3 regions of the Micromonospora mangrovicola genome follow, and region 3 is predicted to be linked to each of the others. Evidence: riboswitches for the same ligand, from Rfam matches in the RefSeq annotation. Region 3 holds a riboswitch; each other region holds the start of a gene.
The links. A riboswitch is a leader RNA that binds a small molecule or an ion and turns the genes downstream of it on or off. The one in region 3 is predicted to bind cyclic di-AMP.

Region 1: linked by a shared signal. The riboswitch ahead of ACL02O_RS31455 (transglycosylase family protein) and the one ahead of ACL02O_RS02055 (coiled-coil domain-containing protein) in region 3 are both predicted to bind cyclic di-AMP.
Region 2: linked by a shared signal. The riboswitch ahead of ACL02O_RS21170 (C40 family peptidase) and the one ahead of ACL02O_RS02055 (coiled-coil domain-containing protein) in region 3 are both predicted to bind cyclic di-AMP.

What each region holds. Positions count from the first base shown of each region.
Region 1 is NZ_JBJZOG010000143.1:1,388-11,613, reverse strand. Features, by position in the region: gene ACL02O_RS31465 (M4 family metallopeptidase) at 584-2,617, shown strand; gene ACL02O_RS31460 (YbaB/EbfC family nucleoid-associated protein) at 2,712-3,173, opposite strand; gene ACL02O_RS31455 (transglycosylase family protein) at 3,451-4,095, opposite strand; cyclic di-AMP (ydaO/yuaA leader) riboswitch at 4,098-4,269, opposite strand; gene ACL02O_RS31450 (hypothetical protein) at 4,891-5,919, shown strand; gene ACL02O_RS31445 (glycoside hydrolase family 3 protein) at 5,966-7,795, opposite strand; gene ACL02O_RS31440 (LLM class flavin-dependent oxidoreductase) at 7,962-9,530, shown strand; gene ACL02O_RS31435 (transposase) at 9,556-9,720, opposite strand; gene ACL02O_RS31430 (RNA-guided endonuclease InsQ/TnpB family protein) at 9,744-10,226, shown strand, end outside.
Region 2 is NZ_JBJZOG010000055.1:21,410-31,635, reverse strand. Features, by position in the region: gene ACL02O_RS21215 (flavin reductase family protein) at 191-826, shown strand; gene ACL02O_RS21210 (cytidine deaminase) at 1,481-1,927, shown strand; gene ACL02O_RS21205 (nucleoside triphosphate pyrophosphohydrolase family protein) at 2,127-2,456, opposite strand; gene ACL02O_RS21200 (hypothetical protein) at 2,883-3,068, shown strand; gene ACL02O_RS21195 (e9imm peptide) at 3,071-3,340, opposite strand; tRNA gene ACL02O_RS21190 (tRNA-Gly) at 3,446-3,519, opposite strand; gene ACL02O_RS21185 (zinc metalloprotease) at 3,767-4,753, shown strand; gene ACL02O_RS21180 (pyridoxamine 5'-phosphate oxidase family protein) at 4,825-5,367, opposite strand; gene dcd (dCTP deaminase) at 5,446-6,024, shown strand; gene ACL02O_RS21170 (C40 family peptidase) at 6,075-7,109, opposite strand; cyclic di-AMP (ydaO/yuaA leader) riboswitch at 7,122-7,257, opposite strand; gene ACL02O_RS21165 (N-acetylmuramoyl-L-alanine amidase) at 7,494-9,521, shown strand; gene ACL02O_RS21160 (NlpC/P60 family protein) at 9,583-10,226, opposite strand, start outside.
Region 3 is NZ_JBJZOG010000003.1:65,515-75,740, reverse strand. Features, by position in the region: gene ACL02O_RS02065 (HelD family protein) at 1-318, shown strand, start outside; gene ACL02O_RS02060 (cation diffusion facilitator family transporter) at 425-1,339, shown strand; cyclic di-AMP (ydaO/yuaA leader) riboswitch at 1,483-1,614, shown strand; gene ACL02O_RS02055 (coiled-coil domain-containing protein) at 1,620-2,687, shown strand; gene ACL02O_RS02050 (hypothetical protein) at 2,795-3,307, shown strand; gene ACL02O_RS02045 (SRPBCC family protein) at 3,309-3,794, opposite strand; gene ACL02O_RS02040 (1-phosphofructokinase family hexose kinase) at 3,928-4,908, shown strand; gene surE (5'/3'-nucleotidase SurE) at 4,905-5,726, shown strand; gene ACL02O_RS02030 (STAS domain-containing protein) at 5,736-6,095, opposite strand; gene ACL02O_RS02025 (hypothetical protein) at 6,527-6,931, shown strand; gene ACL02O_RS02020 (maleylpyruvate isomerase N-terminal domain-containing protein) at 6,986-7,624, opposite strand; gene ACL02O_RS02015 (cellulose binding domain-containing protein) at 7,743-10,226, opposite strand, start outside.

The DNA of each region.
Region 1 (10,226 bases), on a different contig from region 3:
CGGAGGCGCGGACCCGGCACGGCGCGCCCGGCCGCCCTCGCCGGGGCGAACGGCACCATTCCGACCTGCCCGACACGATGAGATAGCAGTCGATTATTTGTTACCCGTAGGTAATCGGGCGGATGTCGCGTCGTGACATCGACCGGACGGTTGATCAAGCAGGGCCGTTCGGCAGCCGCCGGCGGCCCGGAAGGCCCCGCACTGATCGACATGTTGACCGAGGGCGAATACGCCCGATGAGCGTAGAGCGGCAATAGCCGCCAATCGGGCGCGCTCTCGCCCATCCCGGAACTCATTCGCCCTGATCAGGGGCTATCGAAGATCATGGCTTCGTGAATTCCGCCTTTCCGCGCCGCGATCAACAGGCGACGGTTGCCCAGGTCACCCATTGCTCCGACCCCGGGGCCGTGTGATTGTGCTCCAACGAGTCGCCGACCCCCGGCGATTCAGGCGGTCGATCTGTCGAACCAGGGCCCACGCCGGCAGGCCCCGGAGAGCGGCCGTCGCCCGCCTCATGGCTGTACCGCGCCACGCGCCCCCACCGGGCTCCGTGCGGCGCGCCTAGGAACAGGAGCACACCCCCTTGAAGCTCTCACCCCGCCTTGCCGCGCTCTCAGGTGCGGCCGCGGCCGGCCTGATCGCCGCGGGCACCGCCGCGGCCGTGCAGGCCGCCCCGCCCAGTCCCGCCCCCGACGCCGCCCAGGCCCGTGCGCTCGCCGCGAAGTCGGCCAGCGCACTGGTCGCCTCCCGCCCCTCGTACCTGCACGCGAGCGCCGACGAGGCGTTCGTGCAGAAGCAGGTGTTCTCCTCCGAGGGCACCCAGTACGTCGCCTACGACCGCACCTACAAGGGCCTGCCGGTCACCGGCGGTGACTTCGTGCTGGCGACCGACGCCGCCGGCAACCTCAAGTACGCCTCCGTGGCGCAGCAGCAGGCCATCGGCAGTCTCGCCACCACGCCGAAGCTGACCTCGACCGCCGCGGAGAAGACCGCCCGCGCCCAGCTCACGACGGTCACCGCCGTCGAGGGCAGCGCCCTGGTCGTCTACACCCTCGGCGCCCACCCGGCGCTGGCCTGGGAGACCACGGTGCGCGGCACCAGCGCCGACGGACCGAGCCGGCTCACCGTCGACGTCGACGCCAGCACCGGCAAGGTGCTCCGCACGCAGGAACACGTCATGCGCGGCACGGGCACCGGCGCCTGGAACGGCCCCGTCACCCTGACCACCACGCTGTCGGGCAGCACGTACTCAATGAAGGACCCGAGCCACACCACCCTGGTCTGCCAGGACGCGGCCAACAACACCACGTTCAGCGGCTCGGACGACGTCTGGGGCAACGGCACCGCCAGCAACAAGGAGACCGGCTGCGTCGACGCGTTCTTCGGCGCGCAGACCGAGGGCAAGATGCTCTCGGCGTGGCTCGGCCGCAACGGCGCCGACGGCAACGGCGGCTACTGGCCGATCCGGGTCGGCCTGAACGACCAGAACGCCTACTACGACGGCACCCAGGTCCAGATCGGCAAGAACACCGCCGGCGGGTGGATCGGCTCGCTGGACGTGGTCGCGCACGAGATCGGCCACGGCATCGACGACCACACCCCGGGTGGCATCTCCGGCAGCGGCACCCAGGAGTTCGTCGCCGACACCTTCGGCGCGGCCACCGAGTGGTACGCCAACGAGCCGTCCACCTACGACGCTCCCGACTTCCTGGTCGGCGAGAAGGTCAACCTGGTGGGCAGCGGCCCGATCCGCAACATGTACAACCCGTCGGCGCTGGGTGACCCGAACTGCTACTCCAGCAGCATCCCGAGCACCGAGGTGCACGCCGCTGCTGGCCCGGGCAACCACTGGTTCTACCTGCTGGCCATGGGCAGCAGCCCGACCAACGGCCAGCCGACCAGCCCGACCTGCAACGGCAGCAGCGTGACCGGCCTGGGCATCCAGAAGGCCATCAAGATCATGTACAACGCGATGCTGCTGAAGACCAGCTCGTCGTCGTACCTGAAGTACCGCACCTGGACGCTGCAGGCGGCGAAGAACCTCTACGGCAGCACCGGCTGCACCGAGTTCAACACCGTCAAGGCCGCCTGGGACGCGGTCAGCGTACCGGCGCAGTCGGGTGACCCGACCTGCTCCGGCACCACCACCCCGCCGCCCACCGGCTCCTGCTCCGGCCAGAAGCTGGCCAACCCCGGCTTCGAGTCGGGCAACGTGAGCTGGTCCGCCACCTCCGGCGTCATCACCAGTTCCTCCGGCCAGGCCGCGCACAGCGGCTCCTGGAAGGCGTGGCTGGACGGCTACGGCACCACCCACACCGACACCCTGTCCCAGTCGGTGACGATCCCGTCCGGCTGCCGGGCGACCCTCACCTTCTGGCTGCACATCGACTCGGCTGAGACGACGAGCAGCACGGCCTACGACAAGCTGACCGTCAAGGCCGGCAGCACCACCTTGGCCACCTACTCCAACCTCAACAAGGCGTCCGGCTACTACCAGAAGTCCTTCGACATCTCGTCGAAGGCCGGAACCACCGTCTCCATCTCGTTCAGCGGCGTGGAGGACAGCTCCCTGCAGACCTCCTTCGTCGTCGACGACACGGCGGTCACCCTGAGCTGATCAGAAACGGAGCGGTCGGTCGTCGTCCTCCCGACGACCGGCCGCTTCGTCGCGTCAGCAGCCGGGTCGAGGAGAGTTGCCGGGGACGTGACCGTCAGGCGGTACGGTCGGCCCGGGCGGCGCCCTCCTCGGCGCGGTTGAGCCGGGCGACCACGCCCTCCATCGCCTGGCTGAACATCTCCATCTGCCGCATCGACTGCTCCTGCAGCCCACCGAGGCGCGCGGCGAGCGCGTCGACGTCGGCCCGGGCCGAGGCGCTGACCTGCGCATCGAGCTCGGCGAGGGCGGCGTTCACCGCCTCGACGACCTGCCCGCAGAGGCGGTCCCAACCCGCCTCGGCCAGCGCCGGGTCGACGGTGACGGACTCGATGCGCCCACCCTGGACCGCCACGGCGCGCACCCGACCGTCGGCCGCCGAGCCCTCGGCCCGCAGCAGCCGCCCGGGGTCACCGTCGGCGTCCTCGGCGGCGCGGGCCCGCATCGACGACAGCGCCTGCTGGGTCTGGGTGAGCAGCTCGTCGAGGCTCGCGGCCGCGGAGAAGGGGTCGTTGGTCATAGCCGCGCTTTCTTCACGTCTGTCCGGAGCACCGTGACGATAGCAACCGCGTCCGACGGTGACGGTGCGCGCACCGCGTCGGACCGTCCGCCGGTACGCCAGCAGCCCGGACACACCTGGGGCGGCGTGTCCCCGGCGGCACTCCCCGACGTACCGGATGAGCAGTGGGCTGGCCGGCGGCGGCGCGCGGGGTCACCGGACGAGACGCGCAACGCCCGGCCGGTTGCCCGGCCGGGCGTTGCGCGGATCCGCCGGGGAGGTCGGATCCCGTGACGCGTCAGCGCAGGTCGAGCTTCTGCCCCGGGAAGATCAGGCCCGGGTTGTCGCCGACCACGCGCTTGTTGCGCTCGTACAGCGCGTGCCAGCCACCGGCGACGTGGTGCGCCTCGGCGATCTCGGACAGGGTGTCGCCGGGCTTGACCACGTAGCTGCCGGCCCCGCCGGTGCTCGTCGTGGAGCGGCGACTGTGGGTGACCGACTTGTCGCCCCGCGGCGACCGGTCCTTGGTGACCTTCTTGGGCGACTTCTTCGACCCCGACGAGTAGTGCTTCGTCGAGCCGCCCTTCTTGCCGCACACCGGCCAGGCGCCGATGCCCTGCCCGTCGAGGACCTTCTCGGCGATGGCGATCTGCTCGCTGCGGCTGGCCAGGTCGGCGCGGGCGGCGTACTTCTGCCCGCCGTAGCCCTTCCAGGTGCTCTGGGAGAACTGGAGGCCGCCGTAGTATCCGTTGCCGGTGTTGATGTGCCAGTTGCCGCTGGACTCGCACTGGGCGATCGCATCCCAGTTCACGCTCGAGGCGCTGGCCGGCGCGGCCGGCCCGAGGATCGCGGCGGCGCCGGTGGCGGCGCCGACGACGAGCGTCCCGACGGCGGTGCGACGCTGCGTGGTCCGTCGGTGACGAGCGACGTGTTCAGTTGCCATGGTGAAACTCCTCCACGCCGACGAGGTGAGCTGTCGGGTTCGGGCCGAGGAGCCCGGCCGCCGGACGGCGGCTTCACCCCGAGGTGTCGAGCACCGAGGAACGTGTGGGTCCCCCGCTCCCGCCTGAGGTCCAGGTCCCACCGGGCCGGCGGCGGGATTAGGCGTTACCGGCCCGTGGTGTCCGCGATCGCGAACGGATACGACGTTAGGAACCGATTCGGACGAACGCCCACTTCTTGTGAAGTTCTTCACCCGGCCGGGCGAACGGTTCACCGCTCGAGTTGCGAGACCACAGTGGGTGCCGTACAAGGCGGCCGGAAATGCCGTTGCGACGCCGCCGACACCGCGGCAGGCTCGCTCACCATGACCGACGGAATCGAGTCCACCGTCCTCCGGTGACCGTCCACGACGGGCGCAGGGCGCCCGACGACGGCCCACCCTCCCTCTTCGACCACGCCCGGCGACTGCTCGCCCGGCACCCGGAGGGCCCGCTGCCGCACGGCGGCCGGCCGTTCCCCGACGAGGCCGCGTACCGCGCGGACCGCGCCGCCGACCCCCTCCCGGCCGCCGCGGCTCGCCAACTGCTGCACGACACGCTGACCTGGTTCTTCGCCCAACCACCACCCCGGCCGGTCGCCGAGCTGCACGCGCGGTTGCTGAGCCAACCGGCACGGCGGCGGATCCGGGGCCCGTCCACGGACGACCTCCCCGGCCCGGCCGAGGACCGTCGCACTGCCGGACTGTGGCTGGTCCGCCACCGACCGGCGGGCCGCCGGCGTCACCGACCTGGGCACCGTGCTGCGCGCGGACCGGCTGGACGTCGACGTGGTTCGGCACGCCGCCCGGGTGCTGCTCACCATGGCCAGCCCCCGCTACGAACCGGCTCAGGTCGCCGACTGGACGGGTGCGGCCGACGCGGTCGCGGACCTCGCCCGGCACCTGGCCGCCGGCCCGGCCACCCTGAACAACGCCGCGTACGCGGCCCGGCTGGCCGAGGAGCTGCGCAGCGGTCACCTCGCCACGCTGGACCAGCCGCCGGGCCGCCGGGCAACGCTGATCGGCACGCTCACCGCCGTCGCGCGGCGTGGGCTCGACCCGGACGGCCCCGTGAACCGGCTGCGGCTGCGGGTGGTGGTGCCCGATCCGGCCCTCCCGGCCGACGTGCAGCTGCGTCCCCTCGTCGACGGGGGGCCGGTGACCGCCAGGGCATTCACGCGCGGGCAGCCCGGGGCTCCCGAAGAGCTGCTCGGCCGGCTGCGCGCCGGGACGGAGCCGCACGAGGTGATGCTCGCCGAGGCGGGGTGCACCGAGGGATGCTGCGGCGCGCTGCGGGTGACCGTCGACCGGGACGGGGACCGCGTCCGCTGGCACCGCTGGCGCAGCCCCGGGCGGGACGACCCGCTGCCGGCCTTCCGGTTCGACGCCGGTGCGTACGCGGCGGAGCTGGACCGGGTGGAGCACGACCACGGCTGGGAGTGGCCGGCGCGTACCCTCGCCCGGCTGCTGCGCGAGCGGCTGGCGGCCGAACCGGACCTGCTCGGCCGCTGCGACTGCCGGCTCTCCCGGGCACACGCCCGGGCGTCCGAGCGGGACCGGGTGGAGCTGTCGTTCCTGCACCCGAACCGGCGGATCCGGCAGGACCTGCCGTTCCTGCAGTTCCGGCTCACCCTCCGACCCGCCGGGCACCCGGCGGACCAGGCGACGTCGTTCGTCGAGCGGTTGCGCGACACCGACCCGAAGCACGACGCGGAGATCGCCGGCGGGAGCCGGGAGTACGCCGAGCAGCTGGGCGTCCGCTGGCCGCAGCCCCGGTCCCGCTGCTGAGCCGGGGCGGGGAGGTGCCCGGTGGCGCCTCCCCGCCGCATGCGGGTCAGTACGTCAGGCCGTAGCCCTGCGGGAACAGCGGGACCTGGCCGTCGCCGGCGTTGATGGGCTGCTGGCTGACCGAGTCCATCCAGGTCATCGGCAGTTTGCCGGTGGGCGCGTACCCGCCGAAGAGGACGTCGGCCACGCCGTCGCCCTCGGTGCCGGGCAGCCAGGCGGCGAGCAGGGCGTCCCACCCGGGCAGTTCGGCCGCGATGTCCAGCGGGCGGCCGGAGACCAGGACCACGATCACCGGCACGCCGGCCTTGCGCAGGGTCGAGATGGTGCGCAGATCCTCGCGGTCCAGGCTCATGCTCCCGGTGCGATCGCCCTGCCCCTCGGCGTACGGCGTCTCGCCGACCACCGCGATCGCGGCCCGGTACGTGTCGTTGATGCCGATGCCGCGCTGGTTGTAGGTGACCGTGGTGGTCGGCCCGACTGCGGCGCGGATGCCCTCCAGGATGGTGGTGCCGGGGGTGATGTTGCCGGACGAGCCCTGCCAGGAGATGGTCCAGCCACCGCTCTGGTTGCCGATGTTGTCGGCGTTCTTGCCGGCCACGAAGATCTTGTTGTTGTCCCGGGCCAGCGGCAGGACGCCGGCGTTGTTCTTCAGCAGCACCTGGGACTGGCGGACGGCCTGCCGGGCGAGAGCGCGGTGGGCGGCGTTGCCGACCGTCGCGGTCCAGCTCCGATCGGTGTACGGGCGCTCGAAGAGTCCCAGTTCGAACTTCTTGGTGAGGATACGCCGGTTGGCGTCGTCGATCCGGCTCAGCGGCACGTGCCCGTTCTGCACCTCGGCGCGCAGGGTGCTGATGAAGTTCTTCCAGGCGGTGGGGACCATCACCATGTCGATGCCGGCGTTGATCGCGGTGCTGACCTCGGCGGCGGTGAAGCCGGAGCTGCCGTCGATCTGGTCGATGCCGTTCCAGTCGGAGACGACGAAGCCGGAGAAGCCGAGCTCTCCCTTGAGCACGGTGGTGATCAGGTACTGGTGGCCGTGCAGCTTCAGGCCGTTCCAGCTGCTGTAGGAGATCATCACCGCACCGACGCCGCGCTGCACCGCGGCCTGGAACGGTGGCAGGTGGATGGCCCGCAGGTCAGCCTCGCTGAGCTGGGTGTTCCCCTGGTCGTCGCCGCCGGTGGTGCCGCCGTCGCCGACGTAGTGCTTGGCGGTGGCGAGCACCGAGGTGGGGCCGCCGAGGCTGCTGCCCTGCAGGCCGGTGACCAGGGTGGACAGGCTCGACGGCAGGTCCGGGGTCTCACCGAACGACTCGTAGGTGCGGCCCCAGCGGTCGTTGCGGGCCACGCACAGGCAGGGGGCGAAGTCCCAGTCGATGCCGGTGCCGGTGATCTCCTCGGCGACGGCCTGGCCGATCTGCTGTACCAGGGCCGGATCGCGGGTGGCGCCGAGCCCGATGTTGTGCGGGAAGATCGTCGCGCCGTACACGTTGTTGTGGCCGTGCACGGCGTCCACCCCGTAGATCATCGGGATGCCGAGCGGGGTGGCGAGGGCGGCCTGCTGGAAGCCGTCGTACATGTCGGCCCAGGAGGAGGCGGTGTTCGGCGAGGGCGCGGAGCCGCCGCCGGAGAGGATCGAGCCGAGCCGGTAGGTGGTCAGGTCGGCGGCGGTGACCGAGCCGCGCTCGGCCTGGGTCATCTGGCCGATCTTCTCGTCCAGGGTCATCCGGGAGAGCAGGTCGGCGACGCGGGTGGCCACGGGCAGCGACGGGTCCTGGTACGGCAGGCCGGCGGCGCTGGCCGGCACGGGCGCGGCCAGGGCGGTGACCGCGACGAGGAGCAGGGCCAGGGCGAGGGGACGGTGGCGGTGACGGGTCACGGGTCGCTCCTTCGGGAGGAACACTGAGGCCGTTGCCCGGACCCTACGCCCGCGCGCATCGACTGTGAACGATTCCCGTCGGTTCCGGAACCACCGAGCGGGCGGACGCCGCCGCGGACTACCGTGACGGAGTTCGCGCAAGATCGGACGAGGTGGCGGAACGGACATGAGCAACCACGGGAACGAGCTGCACTTCGGCGGCTTCCTCACCCCCGCCGCCGGGCGGCCCGAGCAGGTGGTGGCGCTGGCAAAACTCTGCGAGCAGGCCGGCCTCGACCTGGTCACCTTCCAGGACCACCCGTACCAGCCGGGGTTCCTGGACACCTGGACGCTGATGTCGTTCGTGGCCGCGGCGACCAGTCGGATCCGGCTGGCCGGCAACGTGCTGAACCTGCCGCTGCGCCAGCCGGTGGTGCTCGCCCGCAGCGTGGCCAGCCTCGACCTGCTCACCGGCGGCCGGGTCGAGCTGGGTCTCGGCGCCGGCGCGTTCTGGGAGGCGATCGAGGCGGCCGGCGGGCGGCGACTCAGCCCCGGGCAGGCGGTGGACGCCCTCGACGAGGCGATCCGGGTGATCCGCGAGGTGTGGGACACCGACCGGCGCGGCATGGTCCGGGTGGCGGGCGAGCACTACCGGGTGGTCGGGGCCAAGCGCGGACCCGCGCCGGCGCACCCGGTGGAAGTCTGGGTCGGCGCGTACAAGCCGCGGATGCTGCGGCTGGTCGGGCGGGCGGCGGACGGCTGGCTGCCGTCGCTGGCGTACCTGCCGAAGGGGCCGGCGGACCTGCCGGCGCTCAACGCGCTGGTCGACGAGGGCGCCGAGGCCGCCGGCCGGGACCCGGGAACGGTACGGCGGCTGCTCAACGTCAACGGCACCTTCACCCGCTCCGCCACCGGCTTCCTTGAGGGCCCGCCCGAGCAGTGGGTGGAGGAGCTGGCCGGGCTCGCCCTGGACCACGGCATCTCCACCTTCGTCCTCGGCAGCGACGAGCCCCGGGCCATCCAGCTCTTCGGTCAGGAGGTCGCGCCCGCGGTCCGCGAGCTGGTCGCCGCCGAACGCACCGCGCCGGGCAGCCGGGCCCGCGCCGTCCAGGAGGAGCGCACGGCGGTCGAGGCCGGCGGGTCGACGGGCCTCGCGGTCACCCCCACCCCCGATCCCGGGGTACGGCTGAGCGCGCGCCGGCTCTGGGACGAGTCGACCCGGCCCGCACCCCCGCCACCGCCGGCCGGGCAGGTCTACACCGCGCACGGGCAGGCCGCCGGGCAGCACCTGGTGGACGTGCACGACCACCTGCGCCAGGAGCTGGGCCAGGTACGTGACCTGCTCGAACAGGTACGGCGTGGGGCGGTCTCCGCCGGGGCGGCCCGAGCCGGCCTGCATGAGATGACCATGCGGCAGAACAACTGGACCCTGGGGGCGTACTGCGCCGCGTACTGCGCCGTCGTGACCCAGCACCACGGGCTGGAGGACAACTCGATCTTCCCGCACCTGCGCCGCGCAGACGCGGGGCTGGGGCCGGTGCTCGACCGGCTGGCCGAGGAGCACGTGGTGATCCACGAGGTGGTCGAGGGCGTGGACCGGGCGCTGGTGAACCTGATCCGGCAGCCGGGCGAGTTCACCGAGCTCCAAGAGGCGGTGGACCTGCTCACCGACACCCTGCTGTCGCACCTGTCCTGGGAGGAGCGGGTGATCGTCGAGCCCCTCGCCCGGTACGGCTTCTACGCCGGCCAGGTGTGACGCACCTGGATTCGGGCTTTCTCAGTCAGGCCGGGTAACGTCGTCGGCATGACCGCCGCATGATCTCCTGCAGGCGGGTCAGGTGCCGGTCGTCGAACCCCTTATGCCGGAACTTGGTCACGAAGACCAAGTGAGCGTGCAGGGCGAAAAGGCAGTGCCGGCCGGTGCGGACGTCAGCCGAATCCGTCACAGGTCATCGCTAGGTTGTCCGGCGTGCAGCTTCGGTACAACTACCGTGTCAACCCGACGTCCACACAACAGCAAGCGCTGGCGCGGGCGTTCGGGTGCGCGCGGGTGGTGTACAACGACGGACTGCGCACACGGCGGGAAGCCCGCGAGCAGGGGTTGCCGTACCTGTCGGACGGGGAGCTGTCCAAGCGGCTGATCACTGAGGCCAAGCGCACCCCGGAGAGGGCTTGGCTGGGTGAGGTGTCGGCGGTGGTGTTGCAGCAGGCCCTCGCGGACCTGAATGCGGCGTACCGCAACTTCTTCGCATCCCTGTCGGGCAAGCGCAAGGGGCGCGCGGTAGGGCCGCCGCGGTTCCGGTCTCGCAAAGACAACCGACAGGCCATCCGGTTCACTGCCAACGCCCGGTTCAAGGTGCTCGACAACGGGCGGCTGCGGCTGCCGAAGATCGGCGACGTGCAGGTCCGCTGGTCGCGTCAGCTTCCCGCCAAACCCAGCTCCGTGACGGTG
Region 2 (10,226 bases), on a different contig from region 3:
CGGAGCACGCCGTTAGGTCGCGAGGTGGGCCGGCGCGGCGAGCGGGACGTGGCGCAGCCCTTGGCTGGGGGTCGGCTAACCGCTGGGGTGGTCCGGGTCGGAGACACGGTGCGCCGCCCGGCGTCGCGTTACGTGGCGCGTGGAGTTCTGTTCGCCGTGCACCGAACCGTCCCGCCCGTACCGTCCGGGCATGACCCAGGCGAGCGATCATCTGACCATCCGACCCAAGATCCTTTACTTTGGTACGCCCGTGGTGCTGTTGAGCACCGAGAACGAGGACGGGACGAGCAATCTCGCGCCGATGTCGTCGGCCTGGGCGCTCGGCCAGGTCATGGTGCTCGGTCTGGGAGCGGAGGGGCAGACCGCCCACAACCTGCGGGAGCGGCCGGATCTCGTGATCAACCTGCCGAGCGCGGAGCAGTGGCAGGCGGTGGAGCGGCTCGCCCCGCTCACCGGCCGCAAGCCGGTTCCGGAGCACAAGCGGGCTACGTTCCGGTACGAACCGGCGAAGTTCGCCGCCGCCGGGCTGCGTCCGGAGCCGGCCGAACTGGTACGACCGCAGCGGGTCGCGGAGTGCCCGCTGCAACTGGAGGCGCGGGCCGTACGGATCAACCCCGACCTGCGCGGCGACTTCCTGATCGTCGAGGCGCACGTGCTCCGCGCACACGCGGATCCCGCCATCGTCGTGCCTGGTACGCAGCACGTAGCCCCCACCGCCTGGCGTCCGTTGATCTACAACTTCCGGCACTACTTCGGCCTCGGCCCGGAACTCGGGCACAGCTTCCGATCGGAGACCCCGGTGACTGGGACGCAGGCCTGGCGGTAGGGCCAACCGCCTGGCCAGGAGGCGATCCGGTCGGCTGCGAGACCACCCGTTGCGTCAGGCTCCGCCGGAGGTAGACCGCAAAGAAGAGACTCTATGGCGGCCCGAGCTCCACGACCGCACGAACGCCCAGCCGGGGCCGGCGGTCCAGATCAGCAGCCCGGCGGAATGAGCCAGGCGTGGGTTGACTAATGCGGCGAGCGAACAGCCAGGCCCAAGGAGAAGCCGTGACGATTAGGGACGACGTCCGAGAGCTCTGCCGACACGGCCCGCTGCCCCCTGAGCAGGACGGCTCAGAGCATGCCGATGCCGACCTCGAAAAGCGGGAACAGCTCCTGCACGCCATCACCCCACCCGTCACCCGAGGAGGTCAGGCTCCCACACCACCCGTGACGTCCGAACCACCCGAAGGCTCCAACCCATGGATCATGAGGCTGTGGATCCGGTACCGGAACACTCTCGGCGGGTTGATCCCGAGGCGAAGGCAAGCAAAGAGACGATCGTCTAGCCGGACGTGTCACCCAACATCTGACACCGATCCGTCACGCATCAAGTGGAGCCCGACACCGCCGGCAGCCGACTGTCCGGTCTCAGGACCTTCGTGACGGATCGGTATCAGGACCTGGGTGACGTCGGGTCGTAGCTTACGCTCGCGCCATGAATCTTGATCAGCGTCTCATTGATGCAGCCGTTGACCAGATGGACCGCCGATGGCCAGCTGAGGAGTACGGCGGGGCAGCTGCGGTTTACCTTGAGGACGGTCAGATTCTGACCAGTGTTTGCCTAGATAATCTCAACGCCGGGGTCACTCTCTGCCATGAAACCGGAGCCATCTGCCAGGCGTACACGTTGAACAAGCGGGTCACTGCTTCGGTGTGCGTGGGACGAGAGGCTGGCAGCAGCGACATCTTCGTACTGGCACCGTGCGGAATCTGTCAGGAACGCCTCGCCCTGTGGGGACCGGAGGTTCAGGTGGGTGTCGCCGATCCGACCACCTCATCTGGATGGACAGCACGGACGCTTCTCGAGCTCAACCCGTTCTACTGGGGAGCTCGATTTGCCGATGGTGGCCCTTGGCCGTCTCCGGCGGTCCATACATCCTGACCCGGCTGTTACTGACCAGTCCGTTCACCTTAGTGATCATCCAGCCGGAGGTGTCACCCACGTCCTGATAGCGATCTGGGTCCATTTTCGGGCGTCGTTGACGCTCTCGACCGCACCAGCGCCTCGTCGTGACCAAGCCTGACAACAAGCCTCGTTCCTGATCCACAGCCCAAGCTGTGGGCACCGCCGAACCCCTGGCTCAGCGGTTGTCGCCGCTGCCACTCAGCACGCCACGGCCCTGGCGGCTGGCCAGCTTGGCCAGGTTGGCCGTCGCGATGTCGTCCAGCGACAGGTCGAGGTAGTCGGCGAGCACGGCCACGTACCAGAGCACGTCACCGAGTTCCTTGACGATGTCGGCCCGGTCGATCCGCGACTCGTCGCTGTCCAGGTCGCGGACCCACTTCTTGAACTTCTCGGCGATCTCACCCGATTCGCCGACCAGCCCGAGCACCAGGTGAAGCAGCTCGTTCCTCTTGTCACGTGGAGCGGCGGTACGGAGGGCGCCGCGCTGGTACTCGTCCAGGTCCATGGCGGACCAGTATGGTCGAACCCCTCCCACCCGACAACGCCGCGACCATCTGCCCGGCCCGCCACCGGGTCGACATCCTCCACAACCACACCCCACCAGGACCGGTCACCCGCTCCTGCAGCCACACGGCGGGGCCTCATTGCCATCTCCGCCGTGAGTCCCACCCACCGCGGAGCGGCTCTGCCTGGAACTCATGGTGGAGATGGCGACTCGCGCAACCATCGACTACCGCACCGTCCGGACAGGCTTCCCCCATCTCTGTCGTCGATCCCTGCCCGGGGGCAAACAGCTCTTGCAGCCCGCCAGCGTGGCTGGCCGGCCCGGCCGATGCCGGCCGGCGGTCGCCAGCAGGCCGGGGCCGGGCCGGCGCGGCCCGCTTGCGGGCCCGCGCGGACCGGAGCGAGCACCCGCGATCTGATGGCCCGGATGGGCCACGACTCATCCCAGGCCGCGTTGATCTACCAGCACGCCACCGCTGAGGCGGATCGGGCCATCGCCCAGGCGCTGCACGAGGCGGTACGCGCGGACCGGGAGAAGTCGAAGAAGTCAGCCGGCAAAGGCAAGCCCAAGGACAAGGCCGGTAAAAGGGCTAAGGAGCGTGGGGAAGGGTGAGGCTATGTGCTCGGCGGCGGCGCCGTCCATGGCGTGGACCGCATCTGGATCGGCTGATAGGCCAAGGCTCGGTCAACCACCTCAGCAGCCGTCAACTCGGGGTCGGTCCAGAAGATCAGGCCGGAGACGTAGCCGTCCGGGCAGACGAGGTCTCGCTCAAGTTGGTCCAGCCAACCGCCCAACTCATCGTCGTCCGCGTAGTCGACACTCATGATTCGCTCGACAAGGGCGATCGCCTCGTCTCGGGTCAGCTTCGCTGCCAGGTCGCTCACCCCTCAGCGGAGGCTAACGGCACGCCAATGGCACGGGCAACGATCGCAGGCTACGGAACATCGAAGGCCCTGGCTGGGACTTGCGTCCTGGCCAGGGCCTTCGTGTGGAGCGGGTGACGGGAATCGAACCCGCACTGTCAGCTTGGGAAGCTGATGTTCTGCCATTGAACTACACCCGCAGGCGGCACCACTGTACCTGAGGTCACCAGCTCCGTGCATCCAGGTACCCCCCGTGGCGGCTTCGCCGACCGCGCAACCACCCAGAAACGATCTTGAAACGGCTCCGGGGCGTTCGAGCAGCAGGATGTTTCACGACGGCAACATATGGTCGTTCTCAAATTCGTCGATGGGATGTAACGTCTCCCCCACGTTCTCCGACTCGGCGTGACACACCCCCAGGTCGCGCCGGCAGAAAGAGGTGGGCCCATGGGACTGCGTCCCAACCTGCTGACCCGGCGTGCCGCCGGTGTCGCGTCGACGACCCTCGCGCTGCTGCTCAGCACCGCCGCCGTGGGCGTCCTTCCCGCTGCGTCGGCCTTCTCGGCCGCTCCGGGTGGCTCCTGTGCGGAGCCGACCGACGTCCACTCCGACGCCCGGGTCGCCAAGGGTGGCAGCACCAAGCTGGACCCCAACGCCCTGACCGGCAAGCAGGTGTCCGAGCGCGAGGCCGATCTCGCCGCCGCCCTGCGTGAGCGGGCCGCCTTCCGCGGCGGCGCTCAGGCCGCCGCCCCGCTGGCCACCGTCACCGTGCCGGTCGTCGTGCACGTCATCCAGCGGGACAGCACCCGCGCCGGCGGCAACATCCCGGACTCGATGATCAACTCCCAGATCACCGTGCTCAACCAGGCGTACAGCGGCGCGACCGGCGGTGCCCCCACCGCCTTCAGCTTCCAGCTGACGAAGATCAACCGGGTCACCAACCCGTCGTGGTACCCGATCGTGTACGGCTCCTCGGCCGAGCGGCAGATGAAGACCGCGCTGCGCGAGGGCGGCAAGAACACCCTGAACATCTACCTGGGCGAACTGAGCGACAACCTGCTCGGCTGGGCCACCTTCCCGAAGCGCAAGCTCGACAGCATGGACGGCGTCGTCGCGCTGGGCGAGTCGCTGCCGGGCGGCACCGCGACCAACTACAACGAGGGTGACACCGGCACCCACGAGATCGGCCACTGGCTGAACCTCTACCACACCTTCCAGGGTGGCTGTAAGGGCTCGGGCGACGGCGTCGACGACACCCCGGCCGAGGCGTCCGCGGCGTACCAGTGCCCCACCGGTCGGGACACCTGCTCCGCTGCCGGCCTGGACCCGATCACCAACTTCATGGACTACACCTACGACTCGTGCATGTACCAGTTCACCCCTGGTCAGGCGAGCCGGATGATCACCGCGTGGAACGCCTACCGCGCGCCCTGATCGCCCAGCACCGAACCGCCGGTGCCGGCTCCGTCCTCGGACGGGGCCGGCACCGGCGGTTTGGTCGGGGGTCAGGCGGCCGGGCGGCGGGTGTCGAAGCCGTGCCGACCCCGCCGCCCCTTGGCCGCCACGGCATGCCGGGGCGGGGCGCTCGCCAGCGGGTCGAGCCAGACCCGCACCTGCGGCCTACCGGCGCCGGGCTGGGACGCCTGCCCACGCCGGGTCAGCATCGCCACGTCGACGGTGAACTCGAAGAGCCGCCAGTCGACCTGCGGCGCGGCCCGGCCCAGCTCGGCCAGCCGGGCCAGGGTCGTCGGATCGGTCACCGGCCGGGCCCGGCCGGCCACGTACGCCTCGTCGTCGCTCTCCTCGGGCGGGAACGAGTGCAGCGCGTAGCGGCCGTCGCGTTCGAGGTCGCGCCGCTTGGGCGAGTCGATGACGAAGCAGTAGAGCCCGTCGTCGGTGATGACGGGGGAGACCGGGTGGACCCGCGGCCCGCCGTCGGCGCGGACCGTGGCGAGGTAGCCGAACCCTGGCCCGTACTGCTGCATGAGAAGGCGGATCTCGTCGGCGAGTCGGGGCTCGTCGGCGGCAAAATCGGACCAGGAAGCCATGCGGACATTCTATCGAACAGGTGTACGAAGATGTAGTCCGACACGCAGGTCACCCGTACCGGTCGCTATGGTGTTCCGATGCTGCTCTCCGACCGTGACCTGGTCTCCGAGATCAAGGCGGGCACGCTCGCGCTGGAGCCCTTCGAGCCCACGCTGGTCCAACCGTCCAGCATCGACGTACGCCTGGACCGACTCTTCCGGGTCTTCAACAACCACCTCTACACCCACATCGACCCGGCGGTCCAGCAGGACGAGCTGACGTCGATGGTGGAGGTCCCCGAGGGCGAGCCGTTCGTGCTGCACCCGGGCGAGTTCGTGCTCGCCTCGACCCTCGAGGTGATCTCGCTGGGCGACCAGCTCGCCGGACGGCTGGAGGGGAAGTCCAGCCTGGGCCGGCTCGGGCTGCTCACCCACTCGACGGCGGGCTTCATCGACCCCGGCTTCTCCGGGCACGTCACGTTGGAGCTGTCCAACGTGGCGAACCTGCCGATCACGCTCTGGCCGGGCATGAAGATCGGCCAGCTCTGCATCTTCCGGCTCTCCTCGCCGGCCGAGCACCCGTACGGATCGGCGGTCTACGGGTCGCGCTACCAGGGGCAGCGCGGGCCGACCCCGAGCCGATCCTGGCGCAACTGGCGGGTCTGGCCGACCCGTTGAGCTGAACGACGACGCAGGGGCCCCGCGTCGCGGGAGCCCCTGCGGACCGGTCAGCCCGGGCGGCCGTAGCTGTTGATCTGGCCGTCGTCGACGCGTTTCATCGTGATCGGCTTGCCGGACTGCGAGGCGTGCACCACCCAGCCGTCGCCGACGTACAGCGCGACGTGGTGCAGGTCGCTGTAGTAGAAGACCAGGTCGCCTACGCGCAGCTCGCTGCGGCTCACCCGCCTGGTGACGTCGTGCTGCTGCCGGGCGTTGTGCGGCAGTGAGACGCCAGCCTTGGCCCAGGCGGCCATGGTCAGGCCCGAGCAGTCGTAGTGGTCCGGGCCGGCGGCGCCCCAGACGTAGATCTTGCCGATCTGGGCGCAGGCGAATTTGGCCGCCACCCCGCCGGGACCGCCCGGGTAGCCGGCCGGGCAGGGCGCGGGACGCAGCGGCCCGCCACCGCCGTTGCCGTAGACCTTGAGCCGCAGCTTCTGGAGCCGGGCGATCTCGGCGTCGATCTGCTTCTTCTGCGCCGCGAGCTGGGCCTCGGTGCGGGCCAGCTTGGCGATCATCTCGTCCAGCGGCTTCTTCTTCGCGGCCAGCTGGTCGCGCAGCGCGGCCACGGTCTGCACCTGCTGCTGCTGCCGGTGCGCAAAGCGGTCGAGCAGTTCGAGGCTGTCCACTATCTCGCCCGGGGAGCGGCTGCCCAGCAGCGCGTTCACCGTGGAGATGTTGTCCCCCTTGTACGCGTCCGCGGCGAGCCCACCGACCTGCCCGAGGGCGCGGTCGACCTGGGCCTCAAGCGGGGCGATCTGCTTGGCCAGCGCCGCGGCCTGCTTGCGCTTGGCGGCGAGGTCCTCACGAGTGGCGTTGACCTGTTCGATGACCGGTTCGAGCTTGTTCCAGTCCTTGTCGATCTGGGCTTCGATCTCGGCGACCGACGGGTCGGCGTGGGCCGCCGTGGCGCCGCCGGTCAGGATGACGGCGGTGCCGACCAGGGCGGCGAGGGCGGTGGTGAAGCGGGACCAGCGTGAACGCGGCGCAGCCGGCAGCCGGTCGACCGACCGGACCGACGGCGGCCGCGGGGCATGGTGTGCCACCGGGCTCCGTACTCCTTCTTCCCGACCGCCTACCGGGTTAGCTGACGGGTTCGGGCGGGAAGGGAGCCGCCCTACCGCAGAGGCTGCGGATTCACCCCGGTTACCTGGGTCCCCGGCTCGCCCGGAGGCGACTCGGCGGTGTCCGACCGTCACCACCCGGGCTGGACGGTGAACTGGCGGCCCGACGATTGACCAGAGTAGAGATCGCTGTTATCGATCCGCAACCCAGGGGGCCGTGACACTCCGTACGTAAATTCGCGGTCATGATCGACATTGGTGAAGGTTTCCTTCAAAGCCGATTACCTGCTGGAAAGGTATTGACCGCGAGCCGGGTGCGGAGTGAGGGTGGGAACGCAGTGACCCCCATCCCTGTCTGGAGGTTCGATGCACCTCTCACCCCCGCCGTCGGGCAGACGGATACTGCTGGCCGCCGCCGTGGCGGCGGCCACCGCGCTCGGTACCACCGGCCCGGTGGCTGCCGAACCGCCCACCAACAACGCCAGCGACCGGCAGCAGCAGTACGCCGCCGCGGCCGACGAGTACGGCGTGCCGCAGGCCGTCCTGCTCGGCGTCTCCTACCTGGAGTCCCGCTGGGACACCCACCCGGGCCAGCCGAGCACCAGCGGTGGCTACGGGCCGATGCACCTCACCGACGCAGAACAGGTCGCCTCGACCCCGTCCGCCGCGCACGTGGACGAGAACGAGGACCCCCGGGGCGACGAGTCCCGGCCGCTCACCCTCGACCCGGCCGTCGCCGCCGCGCCCACCGGCGACGTGCTGCCCCAGGCGTCCCTGCAGACCGTCGACGCGGCCGCCGCGCTCACCGGCATCCCAACGGAGACGCTGCGCACCGACGTCGTGGCGAACATCCGGGGCGGCGCGGCGCTGCTCGCGTCGTACCAGAAGGGGTTGGGCGGGCCGGTCGGTACCGGCAGCGACCCGGCGGCCTGGTACGGCTCGGTGGCCCGGTACTCCGGCGCGGACACCGAGGACGCCGCAGCGGCCTTCGCCGACGAGGTGTACGACCAGATCGGCCAGGGCGCCGGCCGGACCACCGACGACGGGCAGCGGGTGACCCTGGCCGCGACCGCGGTGACGCCGGACGAGTCCGGGCTGCACAAGCTGGGGCTGCGCCGCGCCGAGCGGCCGGACGGGCTGGAGTGCCCGGTCCGGCTCGCCTGCGAGTGGATCCCCGCCCCGTACGAGCAGCTCAGCGCCAACCCCGGTGACTACGGCAACCACGACCTCGGCAACCGGCCGGCGCAGCAGAAGATCGAGTACATCATCATCCACGACACCGAGGGCTACTTCGGCCCGAGCGTGAACCTGGTCAAGCGGGCCGACTACCTGGGCTGGCACTACACGCTGCGCTCGGTCGACGGCTACGTCGCGCAACACATCAAGGCCAAGGACGTCGGCTGGCACGCCGGCAACTGGTACGTCAACGCCAAGTCCATCGGCATCGAGCACGAGGGCTTCGCCGGCCACGGCACCTGGTACACGGAGGCGATGTACCGGACCTCGGCCAAGCTGGTCCGCCACCTGGCCCTGCGCTTCCAGATCCCGCTGGACCGGCAGCACATCCTCGGCCACGACAACGTGCCCGGCATCCTGCCCGGGTACGTCGCCGGGATGCACTGGGACCCGGGTCCGTACTGGGACTGGTCGCACTACTTCGACCTGATGAAGGCGCCGTTCCAGGGCACCGGCACGCCGCACACCGGCCTGGTCACCATCGACCCGGACTACGCCACCAACCAGCCGGCCTTCACGGGCTGCAACCAGCAGCCGCCGGGCGTGCCGACGCCCAAGCCGCCGGCCGCGCCCTGCCCGCTGCGCGGCTCCTCGTCGGTCATCCTGCACACCGCGCCGAGCCCCGACGCGCCGCTGGTGAACGACCTCGGGCTGCGCCCGAACGGCACGCCGGACACCATGTACATCTCCGACCACGGCGCCCGCGCCTCCGCCGGCCAGACGTACGCCCTCGCGGACGTCCAGGGCGACTGGACGGCGATCTGGTACCTCGGGCAGAAGGCGTGGTTCCACAACCCGGCCTCGGCGCCCACCGCCAAGTGGGCGGCGGGCTTCGTGGTGACCCCCAAGCCGGGCAGGGCCACGATTCCGGTGTACGGGCGGGCCTACCCGGAGCGGGAGGCGTACCCGGCCGGTGTGCCGGTCCAGACCATCGCGCCGCTCCAGTACACCTTCGCGGCGGGCCAGCGGTACGCGGTCGGTGGCGTCCTGCCGGGCGAGTACTACCGGGCCGTCACCTTCGACGGTTCGGCGCCGGGTGACTGGACCGTCATCCGGGGCGAGAACCGGTACGTGCAGGTCCAGTTCGGCCACCGGGTGATGTTCGTCAACCTCGACGACGTGCAGATCCTGCCGGCCGCGGTCGGCGCGCCGGCCTGACCGGTCCCGACGACGAAGGCCCCCGGTCCGTGTGGACCGGGGGCCTTCGTGCTGATCGGGGTCAGTAGACCCGGCGATACCCGGCGACCGGCATGTAGGCGACCTTCGCGACCTGGACCGGTTTGCCGGTCCGTGGCGCGTGCACCATCAACCCGTTGCCGAGATAGAGCCCGACATGGTGCAGGTCGCTGTAGAAGAAGACCAGGTCACCGGGGCGGGCGTCGGACTTGGAGACCGCCTTGGTCTCGCTCCACTGCGCGCCGGTGAAGTGGGTGAGGTAGATGCCCGCGGCCTTGTAGGCGTACTGGGTGAGGCCGGAGCAGTCGAACGAGTTCGGGCCGGTGGCCCCCCAGACGTACGGGTCGCCGACCTGCGCGCAGGCGGTCTTGATCGCGGTACGCGCGGCGCTGCTGACCACGCCGTCGATGTTCGGGCAACCCTCCACCCGCACCGAGGTCACCGGCAGCATCGCGGTCAGCCGCTTGATCTCGGCGTCGATCTGCTTCTTCTTCGCGTTCAGCTCGGCGACCTGCTTCTTCTGGGTCTCGATCAGGGCGTCCAGCTTCTGCTTCTGCGCGTTGTACTTGTCACGGATGGCCAGCACCCCGGCGACCTGCTTGCGCTGCTGCTCGGCCAGCCGGTCGAGGATGACGAGCTGCTCACCGAGCGTGCCCGGCTTGGTGCTCACCAGCAGGGCGCCGATGT
Region 3 (10,226 bases):
GAGCGGACCGTGCCGGCCGCCGGGCTGCCCGACGCCACGGTGGAGGCGGCCCGCACTCTGCTGGACGCGGTCGAGGGCACGGTCGGCGTGATCAGTCCGGTGCCGCGCCGCGACGAGGTGGCCGGCTGGCTGGGTGACCTCGGTGGCGGCCGGCTCCAGGTGGTGACCAGCCTCCAGGCCAAGGGGATGGAGTACGACGGCGTGGTGCTGGTCGCTCCGAGCGAGATCCGGGCCGACCCGGGCTCCGGGGTGCGGACCCTCTACGTGGCGCTGTCCCGCGCCACCCAGCGCCTCGTCACCCTCGATCCGGTGCGCTGAGTGTCCCCCGTGCGGGTGGGCCGGGGACATCCGGCGTTCATTTGCACACATAGCGATGTGAGCATAGATTGAGCCCGGCCGGGGCGCGGGACGAGAGGGTGTGGACGTGGGCGCGGGTCATGACCACAGCGGGATGGCGGCCAACGCCGCGCACCGCCACCGGGGTCGACTCTGGGCCGCGTTCGGACTGCTCACCGCCCTGATGCTGGTCGAGGCGGCGACCGCGTTCATCACCGGCTCGCTGGCCCTGCTCTCCGACGCCGGGCACATGTTCACCGACGTGCTGGGGATCGGGATGGCCCTGGCCGCGATCACCGCCACCCGCCGCGCCGACACCGACCCGCAGCGCACCTTCGGGCTCTACCGGCTGGAGGTGCTGGCCGCCCTGGCCAACGCGGTGCTGCTCGGCGCGGTCGCGGTCTACGTGCTGGTCGAGGCGGTCCGCCGGTTCGGCGAGCCACCGGAGGTCCTCGCCGGCCCGATGCTCGTCGTGGCGGTGCTCGGCCTGCTCGCCAACGTCGCCGCGTTCGCGCTGCTGCGCAGCGGCGCCCAGGAGAGCATCAACCTGCGCGGGGCGTATCTGGAGGTACTCGGCGACCTGCTCGGCTCGCTCGGGGTGATCGGCGCCGCCCTGGTCATCGCGCTCACCGACTGGTGGTGGGCCGACCCGGTGGTCGCGGTCGCGATCGGGCTGTTCATCCTGCCGCGCACCTGGCGGCTCGGCCGGGCCGCGGTGCGCATCCTGGTGCAGGCCGCCCCGGAGCACCTCCAGGTGACCGCGGTGCACGACCGGCTGGCCGCGGTGCCCGGCGTCGCCGAGGTGCACGACCTGCACGTCTGGACGCTCACCTCCGGCATGGAGGTGGCCTCGGCGCACCTGACCATGACGCCCGGCGCGGAGGTCGGCGAGGTCCTCGCGGCGGCCCGGGCCGCGCTGCACGAGGACTTCGGCATCGATCACGCCACGTTGCAGACCGAACCCGGAGCGTCCCCCGGGGCCTGCAGGCCGGTCGAGTGGTAATTAGGACAATCTTAAATCCAAGTGGCTATTGTGTGGCTATGCCGGTTTTAACCCTGACTGACCGCCCCGCCACCCGGGCCCGGTCGAGGGCCCGCCGGTAGGCTCGGTCGCGGCCTCCGCCGGGCGGCGCCCGCCGGCGCCAGGGGCGGCCGTCGCCTAATCGCCGCAGCACGGCGAGCCGGGGAACCACGTACCTGGGGTGCATCCGCGCCAGCGGTAGGGATCTTCCGTCCCGAACCCGTCAGCTAACCCGGTCGGCGGTTGACGGAAGGAAACGTGAATGCCATCAGTGGCACCTGTACGACGGACGGCCGCCCGGTTGGCGGCCCTGCTCGTCGCGACGCTCACCCTCGGCGTCGCGACCGTGCCGGTCTCCCCCGCCTCGGCGGCTTCCCCGACCGGCCTGCTCGCCGCCGCGCCCGGCGACGACGAGGGCGGCACCCCCGCCCTGCGCGCCCAGCTCGACGCGGCCAGCAAGGGCTGGCTGGAGGCGCGGACCGCGTTGAACCGCTCGGTGGCGCGGCAGAAGGAGCTCGCCGCCCAACTCGTCACCATCGACGCCGAGCTGGGCACCCGCGACGACAAGGTCGGCGAGATCGCCGCGGTGGCGTACCGGAGCGGACGGCTCGGCACCGCCTCGGCGCTGCTCGGCAGCGGCAGCCCGGAGGGCTTCCTCGACCGGGCCGCCGCGCTGGGGCAGGTCGCCGCGCACGAGGACCGGGCGTTGCGCGATCTGATCGACACCCGGGACCGGGCCACCCGCACCCAGACCGCGCTGAACGGTGAGATCCAGGAACAGCGCAAGCAGGTCGCGGTGATGGCCAAGCGCAAGCAGCAGGCCGAGCACGCGCTGGAGGTGGCCAACAAGAAGGCCGCCACCACGGACAGCAGCGGCACCCGCGGCACGTCCACCGCGACCGCCACTCCCGCGCCGCGCAACGCCGACGGCTCCTGGCCGCCGGAGTCGTGCAGCGTCAACGACCCGACGCCCGCCGACGGCTGCATCACCCCACGCACGCTGCACGCCCTCCAGCAGGCCAAGGCCGCCGGGTTCACCCGGTACGTCTCCTGCTACCGGCCCAGCGGATCCGGCGAGCACCCGAAGGGCCGGGCCTGCGACTTCGCCGCCCAGAAGGACGGCTTCGGCGGGGTGGCCACCGGCGGCGACAAGACGTACGGCAACAACCTGGCGGCGTACTTCATCCGGAACTCCGACGCGCTCGCCGTGCTCTACGTGATCTGGTACAAGCAGATCTGGCTGCCGAGCAGCGGGTGGAAGGCGTACAGCGGCGGCAACGGTGACCCGTCCAGCGACCACACCAACCACGTCCACCTGTCGGTCTACTGACGTACCGTGGCCCGCCGTGCGGCGGGCCACCGTACGTCCGGCGGCGTACACCGGATGTCGTCTCCGGCCCCACGACGCCACCCGTCCGGCGGCGCAGGATCGGCAGCATGAGCCGACTCTCCCCCGCCGGGCGCAAGGCCCTGCTCACCGTGCACCTGGTCACCTCGCTGGGCTGGCTCGGCGCGGACCTGGTGCTGCTCACCCTGGGCGTCGCCGGGCTGCGCGGGGCCGACCCCGAGGTGGTCTACCCGACCGCCGGGCTGCTGGTCACCTGGCTGTTCGCCCCGCTGAGCGTGGCGGTCTGGCTGATCGGGGTAATCAGCGCGCTGCTCACCCCGTGGGGCCTGCTGCGCTGGCGCTGGGTGCTGGTGAAGTTCGCGATCACCACGGTGATGTTGGGCCTGGTGCTGCTGGCGCTCACCCCACGAGTCCGGGAACTCGGCGCGCTGGGCGCGGACGCATCCCCGCACCTGCGGGCCGATCTGGTCGTCGCGCCGGCCGTCTCGACCACCCTGCTGCTCGTCGCCACCGTGCTGTCCACCTACAAGCCGTGGGGGCGGCTGCGGCGGGCGACCGCGCCGGCGGCCCGGCAGGCGGTGCCGGCCGGGCGGCGGGCCTGAGTCAGCCGGCGCGCCCCTGCTCCAGGGTCGCGCCGAGCCGGCTGGCCAGGCCGAGGTGGGCCGCGCGGGCCTGCCGGAAGGCGTACCCGAACAGGGGCGCCGGGGCGGAAAGGGTGATCTCGACGTCGATCCGCACCACACCGTCGGGCTCGTCCCGCAGCCGGGTGTGGTTGCGCACGGTGGTGGCCGGCTGCTGCCGGGCCACGGTTACCACCTCGTCGTCGTTCGCGATCAGCACGTCGGCCTGGTAGGTGACCGGAAAGTGCAGCGGACCCAACTCCAGCCGGTCGGTGATCGCGTAACTGGCCAGGGCGCCGGGCCGGGGCGGCAGTTCACGGACCCGGACGATCAGCGGATGCAGCTCGTCCTGCCGGGTCAGGTCGCTGAGCAGAGCGGACGCCTCCGCCCGCGGGCAGCGGGCCTGCACGGTGTAGCTGAAGCTGTCGCTGCTGAGCAAGCCTTCCCCCTCGCCGTCGACGGTCCGCACGATCGTCCCGTACCCGGGCCGGCCTGGCAACGGTCGAAGGTCCCCACCGTGCCGGCATGACACGGGGGCGGGCGGGGAATCCGGCGCGCCGGGACGGCGCGACAAGGAGGCCGGGCATGGACGGGTACGCCGGATGAGCGCGCACGTGATGGTGTTCGCGCCGACACCGCGGCTCACGGTCACCGTCGACCAGCCGGCCGACCACCCCGAACTGCACCTTCACCCCGGCGGGCAGGGGGTGTGGCAGGCCCGGATGATCCTCTCCCTGGGCGTGCCGGTGACGCTCTGCACCAGCCTCGGCGGTGAGATCGGCCAGGTGCTCGAACCGCTGCTGATCAGCGAGGGGGTGCAACTGAGGGTGGTGGTGCGCGACTCCGGCGGCAGCGGCGGTTACGTGCACGACCGCCGGGCCGGCAGCCGGCGGGAGATCGTCGACGTGACCGGCCACCCGCTGAGCCGGCACGAGTTGGACGAGCTCTACAACCTCACGCTCGGCGAGGGGCTGCGGGCCCCGGTCAGCGTGCTCAGCGGGCCCAGCCATCCCGACCTGGTCCCGGCCGACCTCTACCGGCGCTTCGCCGCCGATCTGGGCGCCAACGGCAGCCGGGTGGTGGTGGACCTGCGCGGCGAGCACCTCGCCGCCGTGCTGGCCAGCGGCGTCTTCTTCCTCAAGATCAGCCACGAGGAGCTGATCGCCGACGGCCGGGTCGGGGGCGACGACGAGGAGGAGCTCACCCGGGCCATGTACGACCTGCACGCCACCGGCGCGGAGACCGTGGTGGTGAGCCGGGCCGAGCGGCCGGCGCTGGCCCTGGTCGACGGGGAGGTCTTCGAGGTGGAGATGCCGAGGCTGGAGGCGGCCGACCCGCGCGGCGCGGGTGACTCGATGACCGCCGGGGTGGCCGCGGTGGTGGCCCGGGGCGGCGACGTGCGCACCGCGATCCGCACCGGCGCGGCGGCCGGGGCACTCAACGTCACCCGACACGGGCTGGGCACCGGACGGCTGGACTCGATCACGGGGCTGGTGGAGCGGGTCCGGCTGGTGCCGGCGGGCTCCCGGCCGCAGGAGCGGACCACCCCGGACGAGCTGGCCGAGCGGGCGGCCGAGCGATGATGCCACGGATCCTGGTGACCAACGACGACGGCATCGCCGCACCGGGCATCGGCGCATTGGCCAAGGCGGCGGTGGACCGGGGGCTGGACGTGGTGGTGGCCGCGCCGCTGGAGGAGGCGAGCGGCACCAGCGCCGCGATGACCGCGGTGGAGCAGAACGGGCACGTCGTGGTCCGTGACCACCCGCTGCCGGAGCTGCCCGGGGTGCCCGCGTACGGGGTCGGCGGTTCGCCCGGCTTCATCGCGCTGATCGCGGTGCACGGCGCGTTCGGGCCACCGCCGACGGTGGTGCTCTCGGGCATCAACCGGGGGGCCAACGCCGGCCGGGCGGTGCTGCACTCGGGCACGGTGGGCGCCGCGTTCACCGCCGCCGCCAACGGCTGCCGGGCGATGGCCGTGTCGCTGGACGTGCTCTCCGCCGGAGACGCCACGGCGGCCAGCGGCGGGGCCGCGGTGGCCGCCGCCGCTCGGGTACGCGACGCCGAACGGCACTGGTCCACCGCCGCCCGGGTGGCCCTGGACCTGCTGCCCCGGCTGTTGGCCGGGCCGGTGGAGAGCATCCTCAACGTGAACGCCCCGGACCTGCCGCACGGCCGGCTGCGTGGGGTGCGCAAGGGCTCGCTGGCCAGCTTCGGTCAGGTGCAGATGACGGTCGCCGAGACCGGCCACGGCTTCGTCCGCACCTCACTGGAGGAACCCGGACAGTCCGTCCAGCCGGGCACGGATCTGGCCCTGCTCGCCAGCGGGTACGCCTCGGTCACCGCGGTCCGGGCGGTCACCGAGGTCGCCGACGTCGACCTGTCCGGCCTCGGAGGCTGAGCGTGGGTGTCAGGCCCCGGGGAGGACCTCGGAGCCACTGTCGGCGAAGTAGGGCTCGGGAGCGCCGAAGAGGCCCAGCAGGCCGGTGACCCAGAGCTGCCGGTGCACGAAGCGGCTCGGCTCGGTGACCACCAGCTTGACGCCGCTGACCTCGGCGGTCTGGAAACCGGCGACCATGGCGCTGATGCCGACGGAGTCGATGAAGGTGACCAACCGCATGTTCAGCTCGATCCGGGCCGGACGGCCCTTCGCGAGCACCTCGGCAATCGCTTCCCGTACCTCGTACGCGGTATCGACGTCGATCTCGCCCCGCGGGGCGATCTGGATGACACCACCCGGCAGAACCGACTTCACGATCGACAGGCTCACGCGAGCACCTCCACTCGCCCGTACGGGCGCCTCATCAGTACGCGGGCCGCGACCGAGCGTATTCCTCCAACCGCCTCGGTCGCCACCCCTCGGGATGAGCAATTCGCGGACTGGGCACACCTGGGCATCCCAATCCGGACCTTCCAGCTCCCATTTCCCTGCGACAGGTGTCGCCGCTCATCCAACGATCGTCCGACCCCGGCCGATCCGCCGAACCAGGGTAGCGGCCCCCCGCTCGTCCGGCCGGTAGCCCGCCCCGGCGCGTTAGGCTGGTTCCTCCCGGCCTGCGCCGTTCGGCGGCCCCCGGCCGGCGGGCGTGGTTTGCGCCGGGTCCGGGACGGGCACTGGCCGGTCAGGAGACCGTCACGCGCTGGCTGAGCACCGGAGTCCGGCCGCCGCCGGGCCTCCGGCACCCCCAAGGAGGTAGCACGATGTTCGGAAGCAATCTGCTGGACCGCCGGAGCAAGCCCGAGCGGATCGCCGACCAGGCGCGGCAGCACCTGATCTCCGCCCTCGACTCCGCCGGGGACAGCGTCAAGGACGCCGCCCGCTCCGCCCGCCGCAACGGCTCCGGGTTGGCCGATGACGCCACCGGCCTGGTCGGTTCCGCCGCCGACGAAGCCCGCCGCCGGGCCGGCCTCGCCTTCGACGCCCTCGCTGGCCGCCGGCCGGCGCTGCCCTGGACGCTGCTGATCGCCGCGGCCCTGGCCGGTGCGGCGCTCGGCTGGGCCGCCGGCACCGCCGCCCGGGCCGCCGGCAGCCGGGCCCGCGAGCTGGACGACATCGAGTTCGTGGACGTCGACCGCCCGGACTCCCCCGTCGGCCTGGACGACTGACCCGCCCCTGACGCACCGGCGGCGGCGTCCCCGGCCGGGGACGCCGCCGGTGCGTCAGAAGGCGGCGACGGTCGCCGGCGCCCGCTCGGCGCGGCTGAGCGCGCGGAGCACCGCGGGCTGCCCGTGCCGGCGTACGGCGAGCCGGGCGAGCAGCGCCAGCACCGGGTCCAGCACCTCGGTGGGCAGTTCCGGGGTGGGTACCCCGACGCTCACCGCGAGGTCGTCGGAGTGCACGGCGAGTTCCATCAGCCGGGTGGTGAGGTAGTCCTCCAGGCTCAGCGACCACGGCCCCCGGGCCAGGTGGACGACCCGGCCGTCCGGCTCGGCCGGCAGCGCGACGGCCAACCCGGCGAGCGCGGCCCGGGCAGCGGCGAGCAGCGCCTCGGGGCCGTCGGCGGCGATCCGTTCGCCGGAGGCGCGGATACCCACGTTCACCTCGTCGTCGACCGACGCGCCGATCCAGGTACCCCGGGCGTAGTGGTCGAGCAGGCCGATCGGCTCGTCGGCCGGGACCGGCTCGGCGAGCACCCCGGGCACGGCGAGGATCTGGGAGGCGAGGTGGCCGGCGAGCCCGCCGACCCGGAACTCCGGGAGGGCGCTCGGCGCGTCCCACTTCTCCGCCACCGCCGGGTCGGCGAGCAGCGCCGCCGCCGAGCGGGCGGCAGTCAGCCAGGCGGTCCTGATCGGGTTCATCGGACGTACCCCTCTCGTCACGGTCCGGGCCGAGCCTACCCACCAAGATCGAACCCGGCGGACCCGGACGCGGCGGTGGCCGCCCCGCGGCCGGGACGGCCACCGCGGCCGGGCTGGGTCAGCGGGCGGTGCAGGACACCGCCGACACCCGGTTCGCGCCGGTCCAGCTGCCGGTGAAGCCGGCGGTGGTGCTCCCACCGGCGCCGAGGTTGCCGTTCCAGCCGGCGTCCCGGACCGTCACCGCCGCCCCGGACTGGGTGTACGACCCGTTCCAGAGCTGGGTGATCTGCTGCCCGTCCGGGAAGGTCCAGGACAGGGTCCAGCCGGCGATCGGGGCGGCGCCGGAGTTGCGGACCGTGAGCTCCGCCTGGAAGCCGCCCGGCCAGGAGTTCGTCACCGCGTACGTCGCCGCGCAGCCGCTGCTGGTCGGGGACGGGCTCGGCGAGGTCGGGGACGGGGTCGGCGAGGTGGGCGACGGGGTCGGCGAGGTCGGGGAGGGACTCGGCGAGGTGGGCGACGGGGACGGGCTGGCCGAGGTCGGCGACGGGCTGGGCGTGCCGGCGAGCCGGTCGGCGACCAGGATGCCCCGGCCGTTGGTGCCGAGATAGACCCGGCCGTAGACCCGCGGGTCACCGGTCAGCGCCTCGCCGGCGTTGCCGTACTGGTGCTGGTCGTCGTTGATCCGGACCCAGCTCGCGCCGGTGTCGTCCGAGCGGTAGACGCCGTGCTTGCCGTCCACCGTGCCGATGGTGAACAGCGCCGGGTACGTCTTTCCGGGCGCGGCCTTGCCGAAGCCGACGTTGATGGTGGTGTCGACACCGGTCATCCTGGTGAAACTCGCGCCGGAGTTGGTCGAGTGCCACAGGCCGCCCTCGCCGGCCAGCCAGATGTCGCCCTCCACGCCCGGAAGCGCCTTGAACTTGACCCCGCTGGTGGGCAGGCCGCTCGCCGCGGTGGCGGTGAAGGCCGCCCCGCCGTTGGTGCTGACGTAGAACTTCCCGTTGCTGAACCCGTAGAACCTGTTCGAGTTGACCCGGTCGGACTCGACCGTGGCGTTGGCCGGTATGCCGGTGGCGGGCGTCCACGAGTTGCCGAAGCCGAACGACCGGACCACCTGCTGACCGGCGTCGCCGGGCGCCCAGACGAACTGGCTGCCGTCGGCGGACGCGGCCACCGTGCCGCCGCTGTTGATCCCGGACGGTTCGGTGCCCTGGAACCAGTTCGCGCCGCCGTCGGTGGAGAACGCCACGTGGCTGTCGCCCGGCCGGTCGGCGTCGGTGAAGTTGCCCGCCCGAACCATGATCGACGGCTTGGTCTCGGCGTAGTCGAGGCTGGTGGTGCTGGTGAAGTTCGGCTGGGTGAACATCATCGACGGCACCGCGGTCAGGTCGGTGTGGCGGAAGCCGCCGATGTCCCCGAGCGCGCTGACCAGCGGGGCGCCCGACGGCGGGCTGACCAGGTCGAGCACCGCGGTCTCCTCCAGCCCCTTGACCATGGGCCGGATGGTGAATGTGCCGCCGGTGTCCCACTTGGTCAGGTCGGTGGTGCCGTAGATGGTGGCGCCGGTGCCGTACATCATCCGGTTGCTGTCGAACGGGTCGATCTCCACCGACTCGTTCATCCAGCCCAGCTTCGGGCTCTCCTCCGGCGGGGACGGGTTGGTGCCGAAGGTCAGCCACGGCACCGAGCTGATGTCCATCGTGTACTTCTTGCTGCGGTTCGGGTAGCTGGACCAGTCCCAGATCCGGGTCCAGTTCGCCCCGCCGTCGGTGCTCCGCCAGAAGATCGCGTCCGGCCACCAGGAGATCTGCGTGGCGACCATCAGGGTGTTCGGGTGCTGCCGGTCGATGGTCAGGCCGGCGTAACCGAAGTACGCGTCGCCGCTGGACGACGCAACCGGGCTGATCTGCGTCCAGGCGCCGGTGGCCCGGTTGAACTTCCACACGTCACCCTTGCCGCCGTCGTACGGACCGCCGGTGTCGCTGGTGGCGATGTAGAGGTAGCCGCCGACCGGGTCGACCACCCCCTTGTGGGCCAGGTACCCGGTGGGCTGCCCGGCGATCCGCTCCCAGGTGGCGCCGCCGTTGGTGGTCCGGTAGACCGGGTTCTGCTTGTCCGCCACCCCGACGTAGACGGTCTGCGTGGCGTTGCCCGCCGTGCCGGTGCTCTTGTCGAGACTGACCCAGGTCAGGCCCTGGTTCTGGCTCTGGTAGCCGCTGCTGTCGTTCGGGTCGGCGCGGTAGTTGCCGACGTTCGGGAAGTTCGCCACCTTGGCCCAGGTCACCCCGTAGTCGGTGCTGCGCCACAGGCCGTTGCCGCCTTCGGCGCCGTAGTACAGGATGCTGTTCTTGTTCGGGTCGACCGCGAGCCGCTCACCCATGCCCCGGCCGGGCATGTTGCCGCCGTTCTTGAACGGCAATTCGGTGGCCTGCCAGGTGGCGCCCCTGTCGGTGGAGCGCAGGATCGCCCCGTTGTTCGGGTCCCAGTCGTTGGTGTACATGCCGACCGCCGCGTACACCCGGTTGGTCTGCACCGGGTCGGTGGCGAGGCTGACCACTCCGTTCCGGCCCCACTTGTCCGCGCCGACCGAGTCCAGCAACGG